Lacticaseibacillus paracasei subsp. paracasei: one gene and its partner. Each later gene encodes a partner of the first gene's protein in a complex. Links are inferred from orthologs where the notes say so. Each region holds a gene or a part of one and is shown in the gene's direction. Other genes may lie near its edges. The genes, in order: tig and rpsG.

Region 1 (14,939 bases):
TTATGATCCGACAGAAGGAAAAATTACGCTTGATGGGGTCGATCTTCGCCAAGCTGACTTAGAGAGCTTGCGGCAACAGATTGCGATTGTTTCGCAAGATGTGATTCTATTAGATGGTACGATCAAGAAGAATCTTGAATACGGTACACCAAATGCTAGTGAAGCGGCTATTTGGCAAGCCGCCGAAGCCGCCAACATTGCAACGTTTATTCGCGAATTGCCTGATGGTCTTGCCACTCAAGTTGGTGAACGGGGGATTCGTTTATCAGGCGGTTAAAAGCAGCGAATTGCCATTGCTAGAGTCTTTCTGAAAAATGCGCCAATTGTTATTTTGGATGAAGCCACGGCTGCCCTAGACAATGAGTCAGAGCAATTTGTGCAGGCTAGTTTTGATCGGTTGATGGCGGATCGTACGTCATTAGTGATCGCCCACCGTCTGTCAACCGTCCGCCATGCGGACAATATTCTCGTACTGGAACATGGCGAGATTGTCGAATCTGGTACTCATGACCAACTGATGGCGCAAAACGGTCGTTATAAAGAACTTTATGATTTGCAATTTACTTGATAATTGCAGTTAGCTGGAAAGCTTAAAAATCGGAATCTATCGCTTCAAAGCTCTCAGGGCGGGGGAATGTGAAAAAAAGCGACGCTGATGTCGCCTTTTTTGGCCACAACATTTACATTCAAGTGGGTTTCGGGTATCATACATTAAGTATGCAATGTGAAATTGCGAGACTAATTGTCGGAGGTACAGCATGTCTGCAAAATGGAAAAAAAAGGGCACCAATGATGGTGAGCTCACCTTTGAAATCGATTTACCACAAATTCAACAAGGTTTAGACCAAGCGTTTCAACGTGTTCGCAAGAACTTGACGGTTCCTGGGTTCCGTAAAGGCAAAGTTAGCCGCACCGTGTTCAAACGGATGTATGGCGACGCTGCACTTTATGAAGATGCTTTGAACATCTTGCTGCCAGACGCTTATGAAGCAGCCGTTAAGGAATCCGGTATTGATCCGGTTGACCAGCCGCAAATCAACGTTGATTCTATGGACGAAGGCAAACCTTGGGTCATCAAGGCAACCGTTACGGTTAAGCCAGAAGTCACACTTGGCCAGTATAAGGGTCTTGAAGTGCCAAAGCAGAACGTTGAAGTTTCTGCAAAGGATATTGACGCTGAATTGGAAAAGCGTCGCGAACAGCAGGCTGAACTCGTTGTTAAAGACGACAAAGCAGCTGAAAATGGCGATACCGTTGTGATCGACTATGTCGGGACAATTGATGGGACGGAATTTGACGGCGGCTCTTCCAAGAACTATAGCTTGGAATTAGGGTCAAACTCATTCATTCCTGGCTTTGAAGAACAACTTGTTGGTCACAAATCTGGTGATGAAGTGACCGTTAATGTCACCTTCCCAGAAGACTACAAGGCAGCTGATTTGGCTGGTAAAGCAGCCGAATTCAAGACCACGATCCATGAAGTCAAAGTTAAGGAATTGCCTGCATTGGATGACGACTTTGCGAAGGATCTTGATGATGATGTTGATACCCTTGATGAATTGAAAGCAAAAATCAAGAAGGAATTGACCGATCAGCGTGAGGAAGCTGCAAAGAATGCCGTTCAGGAAGCTGCCATCAAGGAAGCTACTGACAATGCGACGATCAAAGAAGTGCCAAATGCGATGATCGAGCAAGAAGTGCATAATCAGATGGATCAATATCTTGGCAACATGCAACGCCAAGGGATCTCACCAAAAATGTACTATCAATTAACTGGTACATCAGAGGATGATTTGCACAAGCAGTTTGAGGCTGATGCAGCTATGCGTGTTCGGACAAACTTAGTCCTTGAAGCCATCGTGAAGGCCGAAGATATTCAGCCAACCGAAGACCAAGTGAACGAAGAAGTCAAAAACTTGGCTTCTGAATACAACATGGACGAAAAGGCCGTTCGTAAGGCTTTGAGTGAAGATATGCTCAAACATGATATTGGTGTCAAACAAGCCATTGATATCATCACGGACAGTGCAAAAGAAGTCGAATCAGCTAAAGATGATGCTGACAAAGAAGCTTCTGACGCCAAGGCTGACAAATAGTTTGCCGTTTCCACGTAAAAGAGACGATCCCCGATCGTCTCTTTTGTTGTATGAACGCGTTTTTAGCGTATACTTGACGTTATTCTTTTAGCAGAAAGAAAGGCAAGTTATTTGACAAAATGGTGGGTGTGCTTCCGCTAGTCGGCACTTGACGCTTCTGTTAGAATGAAGGTATCAAGAAAGGGTTGAATCAGATGTTTGACAACGTCGAAACGACGGGTCCAGTTACTTGTTCTTTTTGTGGCAAGTCACAGGATCAAGTGAAGAAAATCGTTGCTGGCCCTGGGGTTTATATTTGTAATGAATGCATTGACCTCTGCAAAGAGATCATTGATGAAGAATTTAAAGAAGAAGCCTATCAGAATCTGCTTGAAGTGCCTAAGCCAGTCGAGATCATGAAGACGCTCAATGAGTATGTCATTGGTCAAGATGCCGCGAAGAAAGCTTTGTCGGTTGCGGTTTATAATCATTATAAACGAGTTAACCAAATGCAGACTGCAACGAAAGATGACACCGAACTGCAGAAAAGTAATATTGCGTTGATCGGGCCGACCGGTTCCGGTAAGACTTTCCTTGCCCAGACATTAGCCAAAATTTTGAACGTGCCATTTGCAATCGCCGATGCCACCACACTGACCGAGGCTGGTTATGTGGGGGAAGATGTTGAAAACATCTTGCTTAAATTGCTTCAAAATGCAGACTATGATGTTGAGCGTGCTGAAAAAGGGATCGTCTATATTGACGAAATCGATAAGATCGCTAAGAAGGCAGAAAATGTTTCCATTACCCGTGATGTTTCGGGTGAAGGGGTTCAGCAAGCCTTATTGAAGATCTTAGAAGGCACGATTGCCAACGTACCGCCGCAGGGTGGCCGAAAGCACCCGCAGCAAGAGTTCATCCAGATCGATACCACTAACATTCTCTTTATTGTTGGCGGTGCTTTTGATGGTATCGAAAATATCGTCAAGAACCGGATTGGTGAAAAGACGATCGGGTTTGGAACGGATTCAAACGAGCAAGTTGATCCGGATAAGTCACTGATGCAGCAAATTATTCCAGAAGATTTGATGCAATTTGGGATTATTCCTGAATTCATTGGCCGTATTCCGATTTTAGCCGCGCTTGAGAAGCTGAATGAAGACGATCTGGTACGGATTTTGACCGAACCGAAGAACGCCTTGGTCAAGCAGTATCAAAAGCTGCTGAGCTTGGATGATACCGACTTGGAATTCACCCCGAATGCTTTAAAGGCGATTGCCCATCAGGCAATTGTGCGCGACACTGGCGCCCGTGGTTTGCGGTCCATTATGGAAGCCATCATGCAGGATACCATGTTTGACTTACCAAGCCGCAGCGATGTTGACAAAGTTGTCGTGACCAAGTCAGCTGTTGAAGGTAAGGCTAAGCCACAACTGGTCTTAACCAAGGGCCGTGAAGCTTCTTAAAACGCAACTGTCATGAAAGCATCAAGCGAAAAGCTTGGTGCTTTTTTTGACTATTAAAAAATTCTTTTGAGGTTAGCCACGGCTGTGTTTGCGGATAAGGTGTCACCCGAATCACGACCGGTTTCTCCGGCGAGGCTGCGTAAAATATGCTAAACTATTTGAAGCGGTGTTGTGTTTAGACATCACGTTGAGGTAAAGGCAAGAGGAGGCCGTTTGAGATGGACGTGCATGACGTCAAATTAACTATTAGTGCGGTTGCGGCCGCTCAGTATCCCGAGGACGGTCATCCAGAGATCGCTTTTTTGGGCCGCAGTAATGTCGGCAAGTCATCACTGATCAATAAACTGATTCAGCGCAAAGCCATGGCACGCACTTCTGGTGTGCCAGGTAAAACGCAGACATTGAATTTCTATGATCTTGATAGTCGACTCTTTTTTGTTGATGTACCCGGATATGGATATGCTAAGGTCAGCAAAACCGCACGAGCGAAGTTCGCCGCCATGATTGAGACTTATCTGACGACGCGGCAACCATTGCGCGGTATTGTTTTGCTGGTCGACAGTCGGCATGAGCCTACTGCTGATGACATCAGTATGTATCAGTATTTAAAATATTATCAGCTCAGAACACTGGTGGTGGCCACCAAAATTGATAAGACGCCAAAAAGTAAACGGCTGCATGTGGCCAAACAGATCAAACAGCGACTTGATTTGAATCAGACCGACGATGTGATTCTATTTTCGGCAACAACTGGTGAAGGTTATGAGGCTGTCTGGTCTTGGCTTGAACAAACGGCTGGCTTGGAGGGAAGATAAAGCATGAATTTCAATGACTATCAGCAAAAAGCAAATCGCACCTTAGCTGGCAATGAACACGTTTTGACTAACCTGTCATTAGGGTTGGCAAGTGAAAGCGGCGAAGCGATCGATTTAATCAAGAAATATACATTTCAGGGACAGGATCTTGATAAAGTCAAGCTGCAACATGAGCTAGGCGATGTGTTGTGGTATTTATCACAGATTGCTTTGTGGGCAGACATTGATTTTGATGATGTTGCAACGAGTAACCTTCAGGAATTGGCGAAACGCTACCCACAAGCCAAAAAATAATCGGTTTCTAGGTATGAAAAAAGCGAAGTGCGTGGGCACTTCGCTATTTCTTTGCTTCTTTTTCTGTTTTTTCTTTGGCCTTCTTGGCCAACTTGTCGTGGTGTTTTGGATCTGGCCCGGTTGCGTTCTCCTTATCACCAGGCAGACTGGCAAACTTATCGAACATGTCATTCAGGTTGGTTTGTGTGTTGATTTTCAGTGCCATGCACGCCACCCCTTTCCTTGCTGAAAGTATAGCATCAACACTGGGGCGCGTCTAGGTAAGTCGCCCGAACAAAAAAATCTGAAAAAATATGAATGCATATTGCATAAAAATCAATTTGAGTGTATAGTACACTCTTGTAATCAAGGAGGGTATTATGAAGCATTTGAGACGCTGGTTGATCGCTTTAGTCGCTGTTTTTGCGGCTGTTGTGACATTGAATATGCAAACGGTCCATGCTGATGACAGCTTGGCCAAGGTTCAACAAAAAGGTACGTTGGTGATGGGCACGAGCCCTGATTATGCGCCGTATGAATTTTTAGTCAACAAGAATGGCAAGAATCAAGTTGTTGGCATGGATGTTGAAGTTGCGCGTAAGATTGCCAAGGATCTGGGTGTAAAGCTGGTCATTAAACAGATGAACTTTAACTCACTTCTGGTCGCCTTGCAGACGGGTAAGGTCGACATGGTGTTGGCGGCGATGTCACCGACGAATGCCCGACGGAAGTCAGTTGACTTTTCAAATACGTACTACAAGTCTGGACAAGACATTTTGGTCAACAAAACGGATGCTAAGATCTACAAAGATCATAAAAGTTTTGCGAACAAGAAAGTCGGCGTCCAGAATGGCAGCTTGCAAGAGACGTTAGCGAAAACACAGATGAAGACGAGTTCCACATTGGGCTTGACTAAGGTCACCGACCTGATTTTGGCGTTGAAGACACATAAGGTAGCTGGTGTTGTCGCTGAAGGTGCGGTAGCGAAGGCTTACACGTCAAATGATGATTCGTTAGTTGAGATTCCCGGTCACTTCAACTTATCAAGCGACACAGTCGGTACCGCGATAGGGTTTGCTAAGAACTCTGATTCATTAGTGGCAGCCGCCAACAAGAGCTTGGCAGAGATTAAGCAAAAAGGTTTAATTAACCAGTATCTCAAAACTGCTGGCAGTTACATGAAAACCAATACTGAAGATACCAGTATGATCCATTACTGGACCTACTTCCTAAAAGGGGTCGAGTATACGCTGTTGATTAGTGCTATTGGTGCTTTCTTCGGGGTTCTACTCGGCACGATCTTCGCCTTGCTGCGGTTGAGCAAGAATAAACTGTCACATTTAATAGGTGTGTCATACATTGAGTTCGTTCGTGGCACTCCGCTGATGATTCAAGTCATGTTTGTCTATTTCGGCATAGGGATCTTCATTGATATTCCTGCGCTAATAGCAGGGTTGATTGCTGTTTCCTTGAACTCGGCGGCGTATGTGGCTGAAATTATCCGTAGCGGGATCGATAGCATTCCAGTTGGGCAAACAGAAGCTGCCCGTTCGCTCGGTCTGTCAGAGCGGCAGACGATGATAAGCGTTGTTTTACCACAAGCAATCAAGAATATTTGGCCAGCGCTTGGTAACGAATTTATCTCCTTGATTAAGGAAAGCTCGATTGTTTCCATTATCGGGGTTACCGATCTGATTTATCAGTTAACGGTTGTCCAAACCGCGACATACAAGGGAGTTCAACCAATCCTTGTCGCGATGGTCCTCTACTTTGTTCTGACATTCGGGCTGTCCAAGCTCTTGAGTCATTTTGAAAGGAAGATGAATCATGCAGCATAAACCTTTAATCCAAATCAATCACCTCACCAAAAAGTTTGGCGACAATGTTGTTTTGAACGATATCACCGAAACCATTGACAAAGGCGATGTGATCGTTGTTATCGGTGCTTCCGGTGGTGGGAAAAGTACCTTCCTGCGTAGCCTGAATTTACTGAATCGACCAACAAAAGGGGAAATCCTTTTTGAAGGTACTGATTTAGTTGGTTTGAGCGAGAAAGAGCTGGATAATGTCCGAGAAAAAATGGGAATGGTGTTCCAAAGTTTTAATTTGTTCCCCAATATGACAGTTTTGGAAAACATTAAACTCGCACCACTTAAAGTCAAAGCTGTGACCGATGAAGAAGCAACCAAAACAGCCAAAGAAATCTTGGATCAAGTTGGCTTAGCCGAAAAGGCAGATGCTTATCCATCCAGTCTTTCCGGTGGTCAGCAACAGCGTGTCGCTATTGCTCGTGCATTAGCGATGCATCCTGATGTCATGCTGTTTGATGAACCAACCAGTGCCTTGGATCCTGAAATGGTTGGCGAAGTTCTGAAAGTTATGCAGGATTTGGCTAAAACCGGGATGACCATGGTTGTTGTGACCCACGAAATGGGCTTCGCCCGTAGTGTGGCCGATGAAGTATGGTTTATGGATGGCGGCAAAATCCTTGAAAAGGGGACGCCAGAACAACTGTTCGAACACCCGCAAGAAGAACGGACACAAGACTTCCTATCCAAGATTCTTGCCCAATAAGCAAAAACACCTCACCCAGCAGCTGGTAAGCGGCACTGGTTGAGGTGTTTTTGGTGTGAAGTGACCATTGCTAAGTGGGGGCAGTCATGCCATCACTGATCAAAGCCGCTTGCTTGCAATCTATTTTTAGAATCTTTATAATGTTAGGCGAACATTTGTTTTATAAGGAGATTACGATGGCCTCAGCACACATTGAACACAAGTTATCGTTGCTGCCAGATCTGCCTGGCAGTTATCAAATGAAGGATATCAACGGCAAAATTATTTATGTCGGCAAGGCCAAAAACCTGAAAAATCGGGTGCGGTCTTATTTCAAGAGTTCACACGACGGTAAAGTTGCGGCGATGGTGTCACAGGTAGCGGATTTTGATTTCATTGTGACTTCAACTGACAAAGAAGCCTTTTTGCTCGAAATTACGCTGATTCAAAAATATCAGCCGTATTACAACATTAAGTTGAAAAAAGGGACTGGCTATCCGTACATTAAAATTACTCATGAACGCGATCCGAAGATTGAAATCACTGGTACTATCCGTAAAGATGGCGGTTATTACTTTGGGCCATACCCAAATGTCTATGCAGCGCAAAAAACCATGCATTTTATCCAGAAGGTTTATCCATTGCGGCGCTGTAACGGCTATCAAGGCAGACCGTGCTTGTATTATCACATGGGTCAGTGTCTGGGTGCCTGCTTCCGGACTGTTCCGGAAAAGGAATACACGGACCAAATTGAACGTATTAAGCGCTTCTTGAATGGGAACGTTGGCAAGGCTAAAGCCAGTTTGACGGCTAAAATGGAGCGGGCTGCGAAAAATCTTCAATTTGAGCGAGCCGCAGAAATTCGGGATCAACTGCATTATATTGAACAGACGGTGGAGAAGCAGAAAATTATTTCACACGACAATACAACGCGTGATTTGTTCAATTTTTATATGGATAAGGGCTGGATCAGTATCCAGGTCTTCTTTATTCGTCAAGCACGTTTAATGAAACGTGAGTCACGACTTTTTCCAGTGGTGAACACTGCTAAAGAAGAATTCGAATCATTTATTTTACAGTTTTACAGCCGCAAGAATAATGTGAAACCACGCGAAGTTCTCGTACCTGCTGGGCTTGATAATAAAGTACTGGCAGATATCCTAGAGATTCCAGTTAGAACGCCACAGCGCGGTGAAAAACGGGACTTGATGGCCTTGGCTGCTAAGAACAGTCAAATTAAGCTTGAAGACAAATTCCGTTTAATGGAATTGGATAATCGTACCACGATTGGCGCGATGAAAGAGCTGATGGCCGCTTTGAACTTGCCAATGGGGCATGTGGCTGAGGCATTCGACCACAGTCACATTCAAGGAGCTGATCCAGTGTCGGCGATGGTGCAGTTTGTGGATGGCCAGCCAGCTAAGAACAATTATCGAAAGTACAAGTTGGATGCTGACAAAACGCATAATGGCGCAGATGAGGCGGCTAATACGCGAGAAGTCATTCGCCGGCGCTATACCCGGTTGTTAAAGGAGCGTGCACCGTTACCAGATTTGATCTTGATGGATGGCGGCGAGATTGAAATGAACGCAGCCAAGGATGTTTTGGAAAACGAACTCAACCTTGATATTCCCGTGGCAGGGATGGTCAAAAATAATAAGCATAAAACGGCAGCATTGTTATTTGGCAATGCTGATCAGCTGATTAATCTTGATCCTAAGTCGCAAGGCTTTTACCTGCTTGAACGGATTCAGGATGAGGTGCATCGTTTTGCGATTACTTTCCATCGGCAGCTGCACGCCAAGAACTCGTTGGCCTCTCGATTAGAAGGTATCAAGGGGGTCGGGCCCAAGACGCGGCTGAAGCTGTTACGGAAATTCAAGACGATCAATAAGATTAAAGAAGCTCCCCTGGAAGATATTCAGGAGCTAGGAATTTCTAAAAAAGTTGCGCAGGCATTGAAGCTGTCGCTGACGGCAGAGCCGACACCAGCTCGGCGGGTTTAATCAAATCGTAGGAGCGTTTAGGACATCGTTCATAACCATCAGTAAGAACAAACAATCTTGAGATTTAAAGATCTAGTGCCAAGGCGAAGCAAATTGTAGGCCAGATGGGGCTCAGCCGTGCAAACAGCACAGCGACGGGCTCTGGAGCTGATGTTGTTAGGCGACTTCGAGACCGCGGGCTTTGCGGGCTCGAAGCGCCGTCTCCGCTCTAGCTACGCGTCGCCACCTCATCTGGTCGGAGATTGCGGAGTTTGGCACGGCAAGCGAATTTTTTGGCTAGGAATTTAACGCACCACAAGCTCTTATGTGGAATTCCGGTTCGGTCTCACGGCACAAAAAAGCTTGGCGACATTGATCGCCAAGCTTTTTGCTTACTTATTTATTTTCTTTTGCGACTGGCCGCCAGAAGCCGAGGATTAAGGCGGCAATGATGGTCCCAATCAGAAGTGACATGATGAAGCCAAGTTTCTGGTTGGTTAGCAGCAAGGCAACAACGCCACCATGAGGAGCAGGGACGTTGACGTGCCATAACTGGGTCAAACCGCCAGCAATAGCTGAGCCGATGACTGAGCTGCCAATGATATGCAGCGGGTCAGTAGCAGCAAATGGGATCGCGCCTTCAGTGATGAAGGTCAGGCCAAGTGCATAGTTAGAAAGACCAGCGTTGCGTTCTTGCAAGGTGAATTTCTTCGGGAAGAAGGTTGAAGCAACCGCAATGGCCAAAGGTGGAATCATGCCACCAATCATAACCGCGGCCATCCACCGACCATCTTTAAAGCCGGATGCTTGATAGACACCGATGGCAAATGTATAAGCGGCTTTGTTGAAAGGACCGCCCATATCGATACTCATCATGGCGGCTAGAATGACGCCAATCAGAATCGCATTACCAGTACCCATGCCTTCAAGGAAGCTGATCAATGCGCCATTGATAGCGGCGAAAATCGGGTTGATGATGAAGAACATCAGCAGACCCATGATGGCAAGGCCGATGACTGGATAGAGCAGGATCGTGCGCATACCGTCAAGTGAATGTGGCATTTTGCTGAGCAGCTTCTTCAAGCCAACGATCATCCAACCAGCTGCGAACCCAGCAACCAGACCGCCTAAGAAGCCAGCTGGGTTTTGAGCCTTCACAACGGAGGCCGTTGCAACGGTGGCCATATAACCACCGACGAACCCAGGCATCAACGCAGGCCGATCGCCAATTGATTCAGCAATGTAGGCCGCTAAAACGGGTACTAAGAAGCTAAAGGCAAAGGTTCCCAAGTTGTTGGTGAAGGTGAACCACATCGATGTCTTGCCCAGCCATTGTTCGAGGATGAACGAGATCGCCATGATAATCCCACCGCCGACAACAAATGGCAGCATGTTTGAAACACCATTCATCAGGTCTTTGTAGATGCGATTCCATAAAGTGCCGCCAGAAGCTTCTTCACTGGCCGCATCACTGTTATCGGTGCCTGCAGCATGAAAGACTTGGCCTTTGCCTTGAAGCGTTTCTTCAATCAATTCTTCAGGCTTTTTAATGCCGTCAATGACCGGCCGATTGAGCAACTTTTTGCCGTTAAACCGATCCATTGCTACCTTTTTGTCGGCAGCGACAATGACACCAGCTGCTCGATTGATATCGGAATCGGTCAGTTTGTGCTTAATACCTTCAGAGCCATTTGTTTCGACTTTGATATCGACACCGAGCTTTTCCGCTGTTTCTTTCAAGGCTGCCTCAGCCATGTAGGTGTGGGCAATCCCTGTTGGGCAAGCAGTGACCGCTACGATAAATGGCCGTTCCTGGCGCTTTTCTGCCTTGAACTCCGCTTGCTTGTCAGCTTTTTCTTGTTCTTCCTGAGCCTTTTCCTTGGCTTCTTCAGCTTTATCTTTAGCCTCTTTTTCAGCTTGCGCCTTACCAAACAAGGCTAAAACATCATCCGGTGTCTTCGCTTGTTTAAGATCTGCCACGAGCTTCGGGTTGATGAGCAGGGAAGATAATGCTGCAAGTGCTGCCAGATGTTCGTTATTGGCACCTTCAGGGGCAGCAATCATGAAGAATAAGTGAACCGGCTGGCCGTCTAAGGCGTTAAAGTCAACGCCCTGATCGCTTTTGGCGAAAAGAACGGTTGCTCGAGTAACCGCACTGTCTTTAGCATGCGGCATTGCAATGCCTTCGCCAATCCCAGTCGTTGATTCGGCTTCACGCTTCAGAATATCTTGGCGATACTCGTTTTCGTCGGTCACAATACCTTCTTCATGGTATTTAGCGACCATTTCATCAATCACAGCCTCTTTGGACGTTCCTTTGAGGTCCATGATCATGACATTTTTTAGTAGTAAATCACGAATGTCCATTTTGTCCTCCTAAACTTCAGTTATACTAATTGTTTGTTTCACTTCAGCGATTTTGTCAGCGGTGGCAAGATCTTCAGAAAAAGCGGTCGCGGAACCGCAGGCAATGCCGACTTTAAAGCTTTCCAACGTGTCATGTGTCTGCGCAAATGTGCCGGTAAAACCAGCTAACATACTATCGCCTGCGCCGACGGAATTAACCGCTGGCTGCTTAGGAACGGTGCCATGCCAAGCGTGATCTTGGTCGATCATTAAGGCCCCGGCCCCCGCCATGGAGATCAAGACATGCTGAGCGCCAAGACCAAGTAGGCGGCGACCAGCTTTGATGATGGCATCTGTGCTTGTATATTCTGGATCGCCGAACAATGCTGCTAATTCATGGTGATTAGGTTTGACGACAAGGGGATGGTCAGGCAATGTGTCGAGTAACGCTTGACCAGTGGTGTCGATGACAAAATCAGCCTTGTGGGCATGAATCACCGGAATCAGATCCCGATAGAAAGTGTTAGGCAAGCCTTTTGGTAAACTGCCAGACATGACGACGACATCGCCGGCTTCAAGTTTGTCTAATTTATTTTTGAAGGCGGCAATTTCAGCAGCGTCAATGGTAGGACCGCTTGCATTGAGTTCAGTTTCGGATGCTGCTTTAAGTTTGACGTTGATTCGTGTATCACCAGCAGTTTTTGTGAAGTCACAAGGCATGTCAATCGCATCGAGCCGATCTTGGATAAAGGTACCGGTAAAACCGCCCAAAAAGCCCCAAGCAGTTGTTGGCAGGCCTAATGTTTGCAAAATTCGACTCACATTGATGCCTTTGCCGCCTGGTAATTTAACGGCGTGCGTAAGTCGATTGACAGCGCCAAGTTCAAGTTCCGGTAACTCGATCACATAATCAATCGAAGGGTTGAGCGTTACTGAATAGATCAAGAATGAACCTCCTTAATATTTTCAAATCGCTGATAACTGGTTGGGAGTCCTTGTAATGAACTTGTCAGGATCGTGGCATCGGAGATATCAGCAAAGCGGACGAAACTGACTTGCTCAAATTTACTTGGATCCGCCAGAATGACAGGTTTACTGGCTTGGTGAATGGCCAATCGCTTGATCACAGCTTCTTCTGGATCAGGCGTAGTGAGACCAAACTCAGGATGAACGCCGTTAGTTCCAATAAAGGCAACATCAAACCGATAATGGTTCAAGGCTTCAGCCGTCGTGGCGCCAATCAACGCTTTGGTTGTGGGCTTGACCATGCCGCCCAGCATGAGTGTAGAGATTTGATAATCAGCTAACAAAGAAGCGTTATCAACCCCCGTTGTAATGACTGTGACACCAATGTCGGCCAAAAAAGGAATTAATTGTGCTGTTGTGGTTCCAGCATCTAAAAAGATCAGATCATCGGGCTCAATCTGACGAACGGCTGCCTGCGCGATCGTTTGCTTGGCGCGCAAATTCTGCGCAGATTTGCTCGCGACATCCGGTTCATCGCCGAGGCCATTGATGCGCTTGGCGCCGCCGTGAATGCGTTTGAGCTCACCTGCTGCCTCTAGCTCGTCCAAGTCGCGGCGAATCGTGGATTCAGAAGCATCAAGAGCAGCCATAAGTGCCTTAGATTTGATGACGGTATGCTGTTGCAATTGGGCAAGAATATATTGCCGACGTTCTTCTGTAAGCACTTTCGTTTCACCTCGTTCTTCATTATACTGATGAAACCGTCAAAAGCAACCTAAAACGTGCAAAAACATTCAACAACTGTCATTACCCCGACTGAAGCGGCATATTGTCAATGTTTTCTAATTCTTGTGCATGAAGGGTGAGTACCGGCTTGGGACGTGTTAAAATGGTTGAGGTATGCGTTACGCTGTACTGAAATATAAACATCGCGTATAATCAAATGACATGTTTTTCTGAAAGGAGATCGCCAATGTTTGTCGATCAGGTTCAAGTAGAGGTTCAGGCGGGCAAAGGCGGCGACGGTATGGTCGCGTTCCGGCGCGAAAAATTTGTACCGTTTGGCGGCCCGGCCGGCGGTGACGGCGGTCATGGCGGCAGCATCATCTTATACGTTGATGAAGGTTTGCGCACGTTAATGGATTTCCGTTATCAACGGCATTTTAAAGCGTCAGCTGGTGGCAATGGCCAAGGCAAGCAAATGTATGGCCGCGCTGCTGAAGATCGGCGGATTGCAGTGCCGGCTGGTACGACAGTTACCGATGCTGACACAGGCGAGGTTTTAGGCGATTTAACTGAGCCGGGTCAAACTTTGGTTGTTGCTAAAGGTGGCCGCGGTGGTCGCGGTAATATGCACTTTGTTTCGCCCAAAAATACGGCGCCGGAAATTTCCGAAAATGGCGAACCGGGCGAGCATCGTTTCATCAAATTGGAACTGAAGGTGCTTGCGGATGTTGGGTTGGTTGGTTTTCCTTCTGTCGGTAAATCGACACTGTTATCGGTTGTAACCCAAGCCAAGCCAAAAATTGCGGCTTATCAATTTACGACGTTAGTACCCAATCTTGGTATGGTTCAATTAGATGATGGTACCGATTTTGTGATGGCTGATTTGCCCGGTTTGATTGAAGGAGCTTCACAAGGTGTCGGTCTTGGCATCCAGTTCTTGCGGCATGTTGAACGCACTCGTGTGCTACTGCACCTAGTTGAGATGGATCCTGATAATGGACGCGAGCCGCTTGATGATTACGATCAAATTCGTAAAGAATTAGGGGCTTATGACGATAACATTTTGAAGCGGCCTGAACTCGTGGTCGCGACCAAGATGGACTTGCCCGGCGCAGCTGAACGATTTGCTGATTTTAAGGCATCGTTACTTGCTCGTGGCGTCGCGGCGGATCATATCTTTGAAATTTCTAGTCTGACGCATCGTGGCGTGACGCCACTCATGCACAAGACAGCCGAAGTACTCAAAACAGCACCGCATTTTGAGCCGAAACAAGCGGCGGTTAAAACGGCTGATTATAAGTATCAACCAGAGCCGGCTTTGAAAGTAACCCGCGATAGTGACGGGACGTTTGTGCTCACTGGTGACAAGATTGAGCGGGCGTTTAAAATGGCCAATCTTGATCATGAAGATGGCGCGATGCGCTTTGCTCGGCAATTACGCAGCATGGGGGTTGATGATGCTTTGCGTGATGCTGGTGCTGAAAGCGGCGATTTAGTCGCCATTGATGATTTTACATTTGAGTTCGTTGAATGATCTTCGGCTGAACGGCTGGGGAAGTTATTTTTAGACAGAATGGTGGGGCCGCAATTGAAACAGACGCGTGGACGAAAGCGCCGGTACATTCATGGATTTGATGGTTTAAGAACAATCGGGGTTATTGGTGTTATTTTGTATCATTTACGCCCCGAGTTGTTTCGGGGCGGATATTTAGGCGTACCGATCTTCATGGTCGT
Region 2 (14,761 bases), 1.3 Mb from region 1 along the record:
CGACCACGGCAATTCCGACGTTCAATCCGTCAGCCTCAAAGTCGGCACAAAGTTATTGGACGCCGATCAGCAAAACTGTTAGTGCTGATACTAAACTAAAAAATGTCTTGAATTGGAAAGTGAATTTGATCAATATCCAAGACAAGTATCGACCAATGGTGAATCCAGTCATTGAGGATACTTTGGATCCAAGAGGTACTGGAGCAGAAATCAATGCTACCAGTTTTGTGGTGACACTAAAGGTTGGTATAGCTGACCCGGATACGCTTGAAGAAGGGAAGGATTACAGCCTTTCTCTAGATGGCAAGAAGTTTACAATTACTTTTAATCGAACTTTTGGCAATCTCGTCCAAACGGCCAATAGTCCGCTCAATAATTACGAAGTGAGCGTTGCATACTCAACAAGTAGCAAGAACTCAGGATGGGCATACAATTCGAGTAGCGTTGAATGGGATGGCAGCCAAACGACTCAAAAGCCAAGTGATGGTGTCCCTCCTGATGCGCGAATTGCAAACGCAAATGGGTACTTGCCTTATTGGGGTTCCGGTATCAGCGGCGAGACCCTCACGCAATTAGCCAACTTAGTGGTTGAAAAGAAGGATAGCGTCAGTGGCACGCCAATTCCGGGCGTTAAGTTCCGCTTAAGTGACGGCACCCATACATTTGAAGCCACCACAAAACTTGATTCGGCCACGAATAAGGCACTGGCAACCTTCCAAGGACTGCCAATTGGGATTGACTATACGTTGACGGAACTCGATACCCCAGCAGGGTATAAGCCATTGGCACCACAGACCATTCATCTGAACGCAACTTCCGACACAGGCACGGCGATTCAAACGGAGGCGGTTGAAAACGAGCCTTATCAGATCACGCTGTCGAAGTATGACAACCGCGCTAAGGGCCAATCAGAAACAGATAACAAACACTATCTGCTTCCCGGCGCCACGTATGACTTAGTGGATACCGATACGCAGAAAACATTGAAGTCGGGCATGAAGACCAACGCTGACGGCAAAATCACTATCGGAACGGCTAGCAGCTTTTCAGGTCAGTATGCTGGCGACAAGTTCACCCCTGACTTGAAAGATGGCGAATACGTCCTTGAAGACTTGAAGCCAGGCAATTACAAGCTGGTTGAAACGCAAGCCCCAGATCATTATCGCGGGGATGCGCATGATCAGGCAACGATTACCAGCGGGCCTGACAAGCAGGTTTGGGAAGATAGTCTGAAAGCCGGCAGTGTGGCGGCGATCATTTCTAACAAGGCGCCGTCCGCTACAGTGACGGCGTATAACCAGAAGAAACCTGGTCAACTGGATATCAAGAAGCAGGCAGAAACGCTCACTGATGACAAATTCCCTGATCGCCAGCCAATGATCGGCGCCGAATTTAAGCTTTATCGTTACGGCGATGACGGCAAGGTTGACCAAAGCAAGTCTTGGGACGCAACAATCATTAGCCAAGATGGGACCTTCATCTTTGATTCATCTGATCTGTATGAAGGCAAGTACCAGTTGGTCGAAACCAAAGCGCCCGAAGGTTATGTCATCCCCGATGATCTGGCCAAAGGCGTCGATGTTAATATCACTGGTGACGAAACGCTGAAGTTCCCGACCATCACGGAACCATTGTATCGCCGTGCACTGCAGGTCACTAAAACCGATGGCAACTTTGGCAATCCAATTGCAGGTATCACGTACGCACTGTATCAAAATGATGGTACTGAGATCGCCAAGGATTTAGTCACGGATGACAATGGTCAGATCAACTTGCCATTTAATTTACCAGCAGGCAAGTACTATATTCAGGAAACCAAGAGCTTACCGCCATATCGGCCAAACAGCGACAAGCATCCGTTTGAAGTGAAACAGACAGATCAAACTCAGACGGCAGGCGATTTGGCAACCGAGAATAAAGAGCATCCGATTAAAGTCAACGTGACTAATTATCAAGTCAAAACCCTGAATGTCAAAAAGGTTGATCGCACGTACGCAACTCATGTGTTGCCAGGTGCCGTCTTCCGGCTGACGAATAGTGCTGGTTACAGCCGCGACGTGACGACAGATGAAAACGGGATTGCTTCATTTGGCGATTTGTTGCTGGGCAGTTACTCGCTGACTGAAATCAAGGCACCGGCTGGGTATCGGCTGGACAACACGGTGTATCCAATTGCGTTGTCATCTGCCGAAACGCCGACAGCGATTACGGTTAATAAGGAGATTGCTGACGATCCTTATCAGGTTAATCTGACGAAATACGATAATCGCGTCAAGAAGGATGATCCGGCGAGTCAAAAGAAGTATCTGTTACCAAACGCAGTATACAAACTTGTCGACGTGGCGGCCAACAAGACCTTAAAGGCCGACATGAAGACCAATGCTGATGGCCAACTGACCTTTGGCGCGGCAAGCAGTTTTGATTCACCGCTCAAGGATGGCGAATACGCAATCGAAGGGTTGAAGCCGGATACCTCATATCGACTGGTCGAAACGGAAGCTCCTGAACATTATGAAGGGGATGCTGCTGACCAAGCCAACGCGACAAGCGGCACCCAGAAACAGGCGTGGGAAGACAGCTTAGCAGCTGGCAGTGTTGATTTCACCATCAAGGCTGACCAAACTCAGCTGAAGTTGACCGCAACGAACCAAAAGAAACCGGGTCAGCTGGATCTTAAGAAACAAGCTGAAACCATCAAGGATGATCACTTCCCTGATCGTCAACCAATGACTGGCGCTGAATTTAAGCTTTATCGTTATGACGAAGCTGGCAAAGTTGATCGCAGCCGGTCATGGGACGCTACTATCACTAACAATGACGGCACCGTCTCCTTTAAGGATTCAGATTTATATGAAGGCAAGTACCAGTTGGTTGAAACCAAAGCACCTGATGGCTATGTCATTCCAGATGAACTGGCCAAGGGCGTTGACGTTGATATCACTGGCGATCAAACCTTAACCCTGCCAACCATCACCGAACCGGTTTACCGTCGGACGGCAAGTGTGGCGAAGACCGATGGTAACTTTGGTAATCCAATTGCTGGCGTTACGTACGCGTTGTATCGCGAAGACGGCACTGAGTTAGCCAAGGATTTGGTGACAGACAAAAATGGCCTAGTCAATGTCCCGTTTAGTCTGCCAGTTGGTCATTATTATATTCAGGAAACGAAGACCTTGCCGCCATATCGGCCAAATACGGACAAACATGCTTTTGAAGTCAAGCAGACTGATCAAACGCAAACGGCCAGCAGTTTAGCAACTGAAAATCAGCAACAACCGATTCGAGTCAACGTCACCAACTATCAAGTCAAAACGCTGAATGTTCAAAAGGTTGACCACAATTACGCAGCTCATGTGCTGCCAGGGGCGATTTTCCGATTGACCAACAGTGCTGGCTACAGTCGTGACATTACCACTGACGAAAATGGGATGGCCTCTTTTGGCGATCTGTTGCTAGGCAGCTATTCGTTGACAGAAGTGAAGGCACCGGCTGGGTATCGGTTGGACAAGACGGTTCATGCGATCACGCTATCCTCAGCGATCACGCCGACCCCAATCACCATCGACAAGCAAATTGCCGACGATCCTTATCAAGTCACCTTAACTAAGTACGATAACCGGGTTAAGAAGACCGATGATCCGGCGAGTCAAAAGAAGTATCTGTTACCGGGAGCGACGTATAAGCTTGTGGATGCCGTAACCAACAAAACGTTGAAGGCCGACATGAAGACCAACACTGATGGGCAATTGACCTTTGGCGCAGCAAGCAGCTTTGACACCTCACTCAAGGATGGCGAATACGCGATCGAAGGGTTGAAACCGGACAATTCATATCGCCTAGTCGAAACCCAAGCCCCTGAGCATTATGAAGGGGATGCCGCTGATCAAGCTAACGCGACAAGCGGCGTCCAGAAGCAACGATGGGAAGCTAGTTTGGCCGCTGGTAGTGTCGATTTCACCATCAAGACTGATCAAACACAGCTGAAGCTGACCGCAACTAACCAGAAGAAGGCTGGCCAAATCATTGTGACGAAGAAGGCGGACACCACAACCGATGATCGCTTCCCGGGCAAAATGACCATGATTGGCGCCCAATTTGCGATGTATCGTTATCGCGAAGACGGCACGGTTGATCACAGTCACGCATGGACAACAACGATCACCAACCAGAATGGCATTGTGACCTTCAATGATCATGATCTTTATGAAGGTAAGTATCTGCTGGTTGAAACGCAGGCACCACGCGGCTACGTTATCCCAGATGAACTGGCCAAGGGGATTGATGTGAACGTCAAGGGCGACCAAAAAGTTGCTCTTGATCCGATTATCGAACCCGAATTTAGACGCGCCATTCAGCTGCAAAAGACGGATGGTAATTTTGGCAATCATTTGGCCGGCATTACCTTTGACTTATATGGTAGCAATGGCAATGTTCTTGCCAAGGATCTTGTCACGGATGAAGTCGGGCAGATCAACCTGCCGTTTAACTTGCCAATCGGCGACTACTACTTTGAAGAAACCAAGACCTTGCCGAAATATGAACTGAATACCGATAAGATCGACTTTAAAGTAGAACAAACCGACCTGACGCAAACCGTGAGCGCGCTAGCAAGCCAGAATAAGCAGCAGCCGGTTACTGCACAGGTTGCCAACTATCAGATCAATTCACTGGTCATCAAGAAGGTGGATGCTGCTGATAGCAATCAAGTCTTAGCAGGTGCCGTTTTCCGACTGACAAATGACAAAGGCTATAGCAAGGAGCTTATGACTGACGCCAATGGGCTGATCACCTTTGATAACCTGAAACTGGGTCGTTACTGGCTGACCGAGATCAAAGCACCGGCTGGATACACGATTAATCCAGATTACGCAAAGCCGGTTGCAATTGATATTAAGAGCGGTGACACAATCCGCATGACAATTACCGACCAACGTCACGTTCTGCCAAGCACAGAAGGCGGCAATAATGGTAACGATGTGCGCCATGACCAACCGTCACGCCGCTTACTCTTCGGCAGCTTTGGTGATCGAGATGCGATTACCCTTGTCCTTTTAGGCATCGTGATTCTCGTCATCGCCGGCAGCACCGTGATCCTGCGGCGGCGCAGGCGATCATAATCAATTGACACGAGTTGTTCGAGACTGAGCGGCATCACGTTACAATAGTTCCGCGAGGTGAGTCTTCTAGCCGGAGACTTGCTTTGCGGAGCTATTTTGTTATGGTTAGGGGTATGGCGCGTTCGGGGCCGATTAAAGCGGTTGATAAACTGTGTTTATTGAAAAAGTAATAACTTAGTTACAACCGGTGAATCTGCTATTTGAGAACGGCTCACCACTTCTTTGATTGGAACTAAAGTCGGGGGATGCTGATCTTAAAAGGTATGAATTCAAGAATAGAGCCATGAGAGCTGGCGGAGCGGCGAGGGGGCTCAGCCGTGATATTGTTCTTAAACGGGTGGTTTTCCCGTTTTAGAACAAGGCCAGACTTTGAAATCGTGCGGGCTTTGCGCGAGTTCAAAGCTGTGCCCACAGCTCTAGCTTCGCGGTCGCCAGACCCCCTCGCCGCGTAGCCAACTCGGACAATCGAGAACACGCGACTCAAATAGAACTAATACAAATCTTTGAGTTTGTCGCGCGAGTCACCCCGCTCTTTCTTTTTCTCTTGACACTCAGCCGCAAAGGATAGTACACTATCAAAGGTGCTTTTTTCCAGTTTATTCGGGTTGCCCGGACGTGCTGACTGGGTTAAGAGCCGTTGCCGTTCGGTTGGCCATTTTTTTATCAGGAAAAATGAACCGCCTGGATGTGTGGACTTATAAAATGATGTAAATTAAGGAAGGAGAAGCTTAATGCCTACTATTAATCAATTAGTTCGCCAAGGTCGTAAATCAATTTCAACCAAGTCAGACTCTCCTGCGTTGAACTTCGGTTACAACAGCAAGAAGAAGAGCCTTACCAATAACCCAGCACCGCAAAAACGTGGGGTGGCAACTCGTGTCGGTACCATGACACCGAAGAAGCCAAACTCCGCATTGCGGAAATATGCCCGTGTTCGTCTGTCTAACTTAATTGAAGTGACAGCTTACATTCCGGGTATTGGCCATAACTTGCAAGAACATAGTGTTGTCTTGATCCGTGGCGGCCGTGTTAAGGACTTGCCAGGGGTTCGTTATCACATTGTTCGTGGTGCGCTTGATACGGCTGGTGTTGACGGCCGGATGCAGGGTCGCTCCAAGTACGGTGCAAAGCGCCCTAAGAAGAAGTAATTCACGATCAACATTAAAGATCGCTATTAAAAATTTTTAGATCCGCTATGTGCGGTATAGACAGAGCGTGAGCTGGCGCGGTAGAAACCGGAGCATAAGTGGGCTTAGGCGTGACGGTCGGTTTTTGACCATTGCGACCAAGGTCCTTATGTGCAGGTTTTTGCGTCAGCGAGCGCGTTTAAGAGGAGGCAAAGTGCATGCCACGTAAAGGCAGTGTCGCAAAACGTGATGTTTTACCTGATCCAGTTTACAATTCAAAGCTGGTAACTCGCTTGATCAACCACTTAATGATTGATGGTAAGCGCGGGAAGGCATCAACTATTTTATATGATGCATTTGATATGATTAAGAAACAAACCGGGAACGAACCATTGGACGTTTTTGAAGAAGCAATGAAAAACGTTATGCCGGTCTTGGAAGTTAAAGCTCGCCGTATCGGTGGTTCTAACTACCAAGTGCCGATCGAAGTTCGTCCGGATCGTCGGACCACCTTGGGCCTACGGTGGATCGTTCAGTATTCCCGTCAACGCGGTGAACATACGATGGACGAACGCTTGGCTAAAGAAATCATGGACGCCGCTAACAACACCGGTGCCGCAGTGAAGAAGCGTGAAGATACCCACAAGATGGCAGATGCCAACCGGGCATTTGCACATTATCGTTGGTAAGATGATTTGGCTATTATATCCGCGGCTTGGTATATAGTAGCCATTCTTTGTATAAAGCCAGTTGAAACAAGAGAGGAGCAATACGCCACATGGCCAACAAACGTGAATTTCCGTTAGACCGTACCCGTAATATCGGGATCATGGCTCACATCGATGCCGGTAAAACGACCACGACTGAACGGATTTTGTATTATACCGGTAAAATTCATAAAATCGGTGAAACTCATGAAGGGGCTTCACAGATGGACTGGATGCCACAGGAACAGGAACGTGGGATCACCATCACCAGTGCTGCTACTACGGCTTTCTGGAAGGATCACCGGGTCAATATCATTGACACCCCAGGACACGTGGACTTCACGATTGAAGTTGAACGTTCCCTGCGTGTGCTGGATGGTGCGATCACCGTTTTGGATGCCCAATCCGGTGTTGAGCCGCAGACCGAAAACGTTTGGCGTCAAGCAACGACATACGGCGTTCCGCGGTTGGTTTTCGTCAACAAAATGGATAAGATCGGTGCCGACTTCGATTATTCGATGACGACATTGCATGATCGGCTTCAGGCTAACGCTCACGCCGTTCAGATGCCGATCGGTGCCGAAGATAAGTTCGAAGGGGTCATTGACCTGATCGAAATGAAGGCCGATTTGTATGACGAAGATGAATTGGGTACCAAGTGGGACACTGTAGATGTTCCGGATGACTACAAGGAAGCTGCTCAAAAAGCGCATAACGACTTGATCGAAGCCGTTGCTGACGTTGACGACGGCATCATGGACAAGTACCTTGAAGGTGAAGAGATTTCCAATGCTGAATTGAAGGCTGCGATCCGTAAAGCAACCATCAACTTGGAATTCTACCCAGTTTTGGCTGGTTCTGCCTTCAAGAACAAGGGTGTTCAGATGTTGTTGGATGCTGTGATCGATTACTTGCCATCACCACTTGATGTTCGGCCATATCATGCGACCGATCCTGACACTGGCGATGCAGTTGAATTGACCGCTGGCGACGACAAGCCGTTTGCTGCCTTGGCCTTCAAGGTTGCGACTGACCCGTTCGTTGGCCGTCTAACCTACATCCGGGTTTATAGTGGGACGCTTGAAGCCGGTTCTTACGTGCTGAACGCAACTAAAGATAACCGCGAACGTGTTGGTCGTCTGTTGCAAATGCACAGTAATCACCGTGAAGAAATCCCTGAAGTTTTCTCTGGTGATATCGCGGCTGCTATCGGTCTCAAGAACACCACTACTGGTGATTCCTTGACTGATGTTGACCACCCGCTGATTCTTGAATCTCTGGATGTGCCTGATCCGGTTATTCAAGTTTCCATCGAACCCGACTCTAAAGAAGACCAAGATAAGCTGGATGTCGGCTTACAAAAGCTTTCTGAAGAAGATCCAACATTCAAAGCTGAAACCAACCCTGAAACTGGCGAAACATTAATCGCTGGCATGGGCGAATTACATTTGGACATCATGGTTGATCGTCTGAAGCGTGAATTCAAGGTTGCTGCTAAGGTTGGTGAACCACAAGTTGCTTATCGCGAAACCTTCACTAAAGAAACTTCCGCGCAAGGTAAGTTCGTTCGTCAGTCTGGTGGTAAAGGTCAGTATGGTGATGTTTGGATTGAATTCAGTCCAAACGAAGAAGGCAAAGGCTTTGAATTTGAAAATGCCATTGTCGGTGGTGTTGTTCCTCGTGAATACATCCCAGCTGTTGAGCAAGGTCTGAAGGAAGCCATGGCAAATGGTGTCCTCGCCGGTTATCCATTAATCGACGTTAAGGCTAAGCTTTATGATGGTTCTTACCATGAAGTCGATTCTTCTGAAGCTGCCTTCAAAGTGGCTGCTTCTATGGCATTGAAGAATGCCTCGAAGAGTGCCGGCGCGGTTATCCTTGAACCGATCATGCACGTTGAAGTGGTTGCCCCTGAAGAATATCTTGGCGATGTTATGGGACAAATCACGGCTCGTCGTGGTCGCGTTGAAGGGATGGAAGCCCGCGGGAATGCCCAATTGGTTAACTCCATGGTGCCGCTTGCCGAAATGTTCGGTTATGCAACCACCTTGCGTAGTGCTACCCAAGGCCGTGGTACGTTTACCATGACCTTTGACCACTACGAAGCTGTTCCAAAGAGCATTCAAGCAGAAATCATCAAGAAAAATGGCGGCGGCGTCGCAACCAAAGACTAGTCTTTGATTGTTGCCAGCTGCATGAACGACGATGCCTAAAAGGCATCGTCGTTTTTTTTCTAAAAGTGCGCTAGAAGTCAAAATCCGGAAATAAGCATGAAAATCGTGAACCTGATTGCTGGGCTTGGGAAAAGATTATAGTATACTGATGTTATTCTATAAGCGTTAGGGGGCGAAGCAGCGTGTCGAGTCAGGAGCGTATTACGACCATTTTATTGCGCTTGCTGCGAGGCGATCAACTCAATAAGCAAGCGCTCATGACGGAATTCAATAAGGATGAATCATCGATTCGCCGCGATATTAGCGTCATCAAACGTGCCTTTGACGATGTGTTCAGTGAACCGGCGCCATTTATTGCTGCAAGTTCTGGGGATTATCGACTCAAGCCAGACCTGCACGCCGCTGGCCGCAGTCTGGACGACGGGCAACTGTTGGCGATTGCCTTGATACTGACGGCTAGCCGCGGCTTGTCGTCCGTAGAAATGAAGCAACTAATGGCACAATTATTACCAGCCGGACCCGAGCACAAAGGATTGGATCGGCTTACCAAAAATCCAGTTTTTGAGTATCGTGGTGTCCCCAAAATATCGTTGACTAATCGGTTGGCCCGATTGAGCCAAGCTATCGTTAATCACGAACTGATCAGCTTTGATCACGTGTATCACGGCGAAATGCGGCACTTTGACCGGCGACTGCCAACCGGCTTGTTTTTTGGCGATCTCTTCTTCTATCTTATTGTTGATGGCAGCGATGAACAGGCGGATGATGATCCGGACGAGGGCAAATTCGTCCGATTTCGGCTCGACTATATGCGCAATATTACCTATCATCGTCAGCAGCCGACCCATGATCATGATGAGCGATTCCGCGGCGGACGCTTACAGAATCACACGTGGTATCCGTATTTAGGCAAACCGATCAATTTGGAAATTCTCTACAGTTATGATCCGCAGTTTGTCCTTGATCGTTTTCCTGAGGCCATTGTTGATTGGAAAAATGTCCGTGATCGTCCGTTTATTAAGAATCCATACGCAAGAAAGGTTTATCACATTACGATTCCAGTTAACGATGGTTTTGGCGTCCGGATGTGGCTCCAAGGACAAGGGGATCTCGTAAAAGTCCTGGCTCCCAAACATATTCGTGATTATGTGGTTTGGGTCTTGCGTAAAAGTCTGAAGAATTATCAAAACGAAGATGATACTGGCAAGTATTTATAGCAGTTGTGCAGCCGGGTTTGCGAATGAATGCAGACTCGGTTTTTTGCTGAGGGCGAACCAACCCGATTTCTGGGAAGGCAAGCGCATGATGACGGCGTGATGTGAACACATATTCTCATATGCCTTATTATAGGAGATCGGCATCATTAAACGGGTAAAGGTGGCCAAAGTTGACTGCCGACAAAAAGGCAGAATTTTTTGCCAATGCTTGATAATTGCATAAGGAAAAGGTACGGTGAATATGTAAATAATAATCATTCTAAAAATGGAGGCAATATCATGAGCTATATTGGCCAACATTTACCGGCGTTTAAGTTGAACGCCTATCAACATGGCGATTTCCATGAAGTCAGTGATACTGATCTTAAGGGCAAGTGGGCAGTGATTTGTTTCTATCCTGCCGATTTTTCTTTCGTTTGCCCGACAGAACTTGGCGACTTGCAAGATCACTATGAGCGGTTCCAAGCTGTTGGAGCTGAAGTCTATTCTGCTTCTGAGGATACCGAGTTTGTACATATGGCATGGGCCGAGGCGAGTCCCACCATTAAGAAGATTCAATACCCAATGCTTGCCGATCCTGCAGGTAAACTGGCAACGGCGTTGGATGTCCGTGACGAAGCTAGCGGTCAAGCCTTCCGTGGGACTTTTATCATTGATCCCGATGGTGTGATTCAAGCCTATGCCGTCAATAACTTTGGTATTGGCCGTAATGCCGATGAGATTCTACGGACTTTGCAAGCGGCGCAATTCGTTGCTGCTCACGGCGATCAGGTTTGCCCAGCTAACTGGCAACCGGGCGCTAAGACACTGACACCAGGGGCAGACTTGGTTGGCAAGATTTAAAACGGTGCTTTGATCAGCTAACAGTCAATATATCAGCGCTTGGCTAATCAGCGACGCACGCAAAAAAGGAACCGCAATGATTTTCGCTGCGGTGCCTTTTTGCGTGTATAAATTAATATAGAAGAAACGAGAAAAAACAAAGTTAAAAGTGTTGGTCAATATCAACGTTTTTACCATCCTGCGACTGTTTGAAATCGCCACTGACAAACGAAAACACCGTGAGTACACCGGCTAATACCAAAATGGCCAAGGTTAAAAGCAAGGTTTCAGTCCCGCGGTCATGCAGCACGAGCAGTTGGCGTAAGATGGCGGTCATTGAAATTAAAATAAGGTAGCGGATAGGAATGTGATGACCTTCCTCAATGTAGCGAACCAGCATGATCACAAATTCAAAGAGCATGAAGAAGCTGGTAACTTCCTGAATGACTTTGCCAAACAAAGCAGTCGAAAGTGGTTGAAGGATCAGACTACCGATATCGAGAATGTAGCGTAGCATAAAAATTACCACGACAATGGCTAAAAAACCGAGTAGAATATCTAAAGTTGAGTTGACGAGCTTTTTGTAATGGTCAAATTTCATCAACTGCCTCCCTTCTTTCTATGGTTATTCAAAAGTTAAGGCTTTAATTTGAATTTAGCACAAGCAGCTGTTCAAAGGAATAAGTTTGCTTCTAACATATTTTTTGTAAACCGAAAGAAAACCTTGTAATGGCGGGGGAGATTTTGTATACTATCAAGAGTGCTGTTTCTCAAAGGGGACAACTATGCACTTGGTTCCAAAGGTGAACCAGAGTAGCGCGGATGTGAGAGGTTGCGACACGCCCGGCCGCTTTGCCACGGCAGCGTGTTGGTAATTTTCACGGAGCTAGTCTACTAACTGATAATAGACGAAGGAGGTCACACAATGGCAAAACAAAAGATTCGGATCCGGCTTAAGGCTTATGAACACCGGATTCTCGATCAATCCGCAGACAAGATCGTGGAGACTGCAAAGCGCACAGGCGCAACAATTTCAGGCCCGATCCCTCTGCCAACGGAACGTACACTTTACACGGTTCTACGTTCCCCGCATAAGTACAAGGATTCACGTGAACAATTCGAAATGCGGACGCATAAACGTCTGATCGATATTGTTAACCCAACACCGAAGACAGTTGATGCTTTGATGAAGCTCGACTTGCCAAGCGGCGTCGATATCGAAATTAAATTATAATTCTTAGAAAATAGGAGGTGTACCCATGGCACGTAAAGGAATCTTAGGCAAAAAAGTTGGCATGACGCAGGTCTTCACCGATAACGGCGAACTCGTACCCGTTACTGTTGTCGACGTAACTCCAAACGTTGTAATGCAGGTCAAGACCGTTGAATCTGACGGCTACGAAGCAGTACAGCTGGGCTACGGCGATATGCGTGAAGTCTTGACGAATAAGCCAAGCGTCGGTCACGCCAAAAAGGCAGACACGACCCCTAAGCGCTTCGTTCGCGAAATCCGCGATGTAGCGCTTAGTGATTATGAAATCGGCAGTGAAGTTAAGGCTGACGAATTCGCAGCAGGCGACATTGTGGACGTCACTGGTACTTCCAAGGGTCACGGTTATCAAGGCAACATTAAGAAGGATGGCCAATCCCGCGGTCCTATGGCGCACGGTTCTCGTTACCATCGTCGTCCAGGTTCACTTGGGGCCATCATTAACAAGGTCTTCAAGGGCAAGAAATTACCTGGTCGGATGGGTAACCACACCCGCACCATGCAAAACCTGCAAGTCGTTGCCGCTGACACAGAGCACAATGTTCTGTTGATCAAAGGTAATGTCCCAGGGGCAAACAAGTCCTTTGTTACGATCCGTTCTGCTGTTAAAGCAGCTAAATAATACGAAGGGAGGACAATAACTAATGGCTAACGTTACTTTATATAAGCAAGATGGCTCAGAAAACGGCAAAGTTGAACTCAACGATGCCATCTGGGCAGTCGAACCAAATGAAAACGTCGTGTTTGACGCAGTCGTGATGCAGCGCGCTTCCCTTCGTCAAGGTACTCACGCCGTTAAAAACCGTTCTGCTGTTTCTGGCGGCGGTCGCAAGCCTTGGCGCCAAAAGGGTACTGGTCGTGCCCGCCAAGGTTCAATCCGCAGCCCGCAATGGCGTGGCGGTGGGATCGTCTTCGGACCGACCCCACGCAGCTATGCATACAAGCTGCCAAAGAAGGTTCGTCGTTTGGCAATCAAATCCGTACTTTCACAGAAGGTTCTCGATAGCGACTTGGTCGTTGTTGACGGTTTGAACTTCGATGCACCTAAGACAAAAGCTTTTGCAACTGTCTTGGATGGCTTGAAGGTTAGCGACAAGGCACTGGTTGTGTTGGAAGACGGCAATGAAGTTGCTGCCAAAGCCGCACGTAACCTGCCGAACGTGAAAGTTGTTCCTGCAGAGGGTATCAACGTTTTGGACGTTGTTGACTACAAGAAATTAATCTTGACCCAATCTGCGCTCCAAAAGATTGAGGAGGTGCTTGCATAATGGAAGCACGCGATATCATTTTACGTCCGATCGTCACCGAGCAATCGATGGCTGAAATGGATAACCGTAAATACACATTCGAAGTTGCACTGCATGCAACCAAGCCGCAAGTTCGCAAGGCTGTTGAAGAAATCTTCGGTGTGAAGGTTGTCAACGTCAACATCGCGAACGTTCGCGGTAAGAAGAAGCGTCAAGGCCGTTACGAAGGCATGACGCGTCGTCGTCGCAAGGCATTGATTGCCTTGAGCGCCGATTCCAAAGAAATCAAGATCTTCGCTGACGAAGATAACGATAAAAAGTAACAAAAATCCGTTATAGGAGGTAAAACACGTGGCGATTATTAAGTACAAACCAACAAGCAACGGCCGGCGCAACATGTCCGGGTCTGATTTTGCTGAAATCACCAAGACAAAGCCTGAAAAGACTTTGCTGGTCAGCCAAAGTCATACTGCAGGACGTAATGCCCATGGTCACATCACCGTGCGTCATCGTGGCGGCGGTCACAAGCAATTCTACCGTGTGATCGACTTCAAACGTAATAAGGATGGCATGGCTGCAACAGTTAAAGCAATCGAATACGATCCAAATCGGACCGCAAACATTGCACTGCTGCATTATGAAGATGGGGTTAAGTCTTACATCTTGGCACCTAAGGGTCTCAAGGTTGGCGACAAGGTTTATTCTGGTGAAGATGTCGATATCAAAGTCGGCAACTCATTGCAATTGAAGAATATTCCAGCCGGGACAACTATCCATAACATCGAACTGAAGCCAGGTAAGGGCGCGCAATTAGCACGTTCAGCTGGTGTTTCGGCCCAATTGTTGGGTAAAGACAATGATAAGTACGTTACCGTTAAGTTAGCTTCAGGCGAAGTTCGTCTGATTTTGGCTGAAAACCGTGCCACAATTGGTGCCGTTGGTAACGAGCAACATGAGCTGATCAGTATTGGTAAAGCTGGCCGCAAGCGCTGGTTGGGCTTCCGTCCGACAGTTCGTGGATCAGTTATGAACCCTAACGATCACCCGCATGGTGGTGGTGAAGGTAAAGCACCAATTGGC

The links.
Region 2: the proteins of tig (region 1) and rpsG are in contact, whole or in part, in a crystal structure (PDB 3GTY), measured with the Thermotoga maritima proteins. The link is inferred for Lacticaseibacillus paracasei subsp. paracasei from one-to-one orthologs. Residues at the interface, in WP_004081061.1 of Thermotoga maritima: Glu122, Val124, Val129, Leu130, Tyr133, Glu188, Gly259, Ile262, Tyr263, Glu266, Ser270, Glu273, Gln274, Glu277, Arg308, Gln311, Ile312, Ser315, Tyr316, Glu325, Arg329, Arg336, Leu363, Phe366, Trp367, Arg373, Leu377, Arg381, Leu384, Glu387; in WP_004081843.1 of Thermotoga maritima: Lys34, Lys52, Lys55, Glu59, Arg62, Gln63, Glu66, Asn67, Lys69, Val71, Arg95, Ala109, Lys110, Lys111, Gly112, Arg113, Pro114, Glu117, Glu121, Ile124, Ala125, Tyr127, Asn128, Asn129, Thr130, Gly131, Lys135, Asp139, Arg142, Met143.

What each region holds. Positions count from the first base shown.
Region 1 is NZ_AP012541.1:1,332,479-1,347,417, forward strand. What follows is about bases 1-2,927. They hold tig (trigger factor), read left to right. Parts: upstream 1-758; coding sequence 759-2,096; downstream 2,097-2,927. Other genes in these bases: clpX (ATP-dependent Clp protease ATP-binding subunit ClpX), read left to right, coding at 2,291-2,927. Also shown: more of clpX, read left to right, coding at 2,928-3,541; yihA (ribosome biogenesis GTP-binding protein YihA/YsxC), read left to right, coding at 3,760-4,356; LBPC_RS06625 (nucleoside triphosphate pyrophosphohydrolase family protein), read left to right, coding at 4,360-4,650; LBPC_RS16985 (SPJ_0845 family protein), read right to left, coding at 4,694-4,855; LBPC_RS06635 (ABC transporter substrate-binding protein/permease), read left to right, coding at 5,010-6,467; LBPC_RS06640 (amino acid ABC transporter ATP-binding protein), read left to right, coding at 6,457-7,203; excinuclease ABC subunit UvrC, read left to right, coding at 7,380-9,188; LBPC_RS06650 (PTS fructose transporter subunit IIABC), read right to left, coding at 9,564-11,534; pfkB (1-phosphofructokinase), read right to left, coding at 11,544-12,458; LBPC_RS06660 (DeoR/GlpR family DNA-binding transcription regulator), read right to left, coding at 12,455-13,204; GTPase ObgE, read left to right, coding at 13,453-14,739; LBPC_RS06670 (acyltransferase family protein), read left to right, coding at 14,779-14,939. UniProt on the Bacillus subtilis protein: Involved in protein export. Acts as a chaperone by maintaining the newly synthesized protein in an open conformation. Functions as a peptidyl-prolyl cis-trans isomerase.
Region 2 is NZ_AP012541.1:2,576,959-2,591,719, reverse strand. The notes cover bases 5,449-8,197. They hold rpsG (30S ribosomal protein S7), read left to right. Parts: upstream 5,449-6,462; coding sequence 6,463-6,933; downstream 6,934-8,197. Other genes in these bases: fusA (elongation factor G), read left to right, coding at 7,023-8,197; rpsL (30S ribosomal protein S12), read left to right, coding at 5,849-6,265. Outside these bases: more of fusA, read left to right, coding at 8,198-9,125; LBPC_RS12740 (helix-turn-helix transcriptional regulator), read left to right, coding at 9,308-10,342; ahpC (alkyl hydroperoxide reductase subunit C), read left to right, coding at 10,622-11,185; phosphate-starvation-inducible protein PsiE, read right to left, coding at 11,328-11,765; rpsJ (30S ribosomal protein S10), read left to right, coding at 12,090-12,398; rplC (50S ribosomal protein L3), read left to right, coding at 12,424-13,056; rplD (50S ribosomal protein L4), read left to right, coding at 13,079-13,702; rplW (50S ribosomal protein L23), read left to right, coding at 13,702-14,004; rplB (50S ribosomal protein L2), read left to right, coding at 14,033-14,761.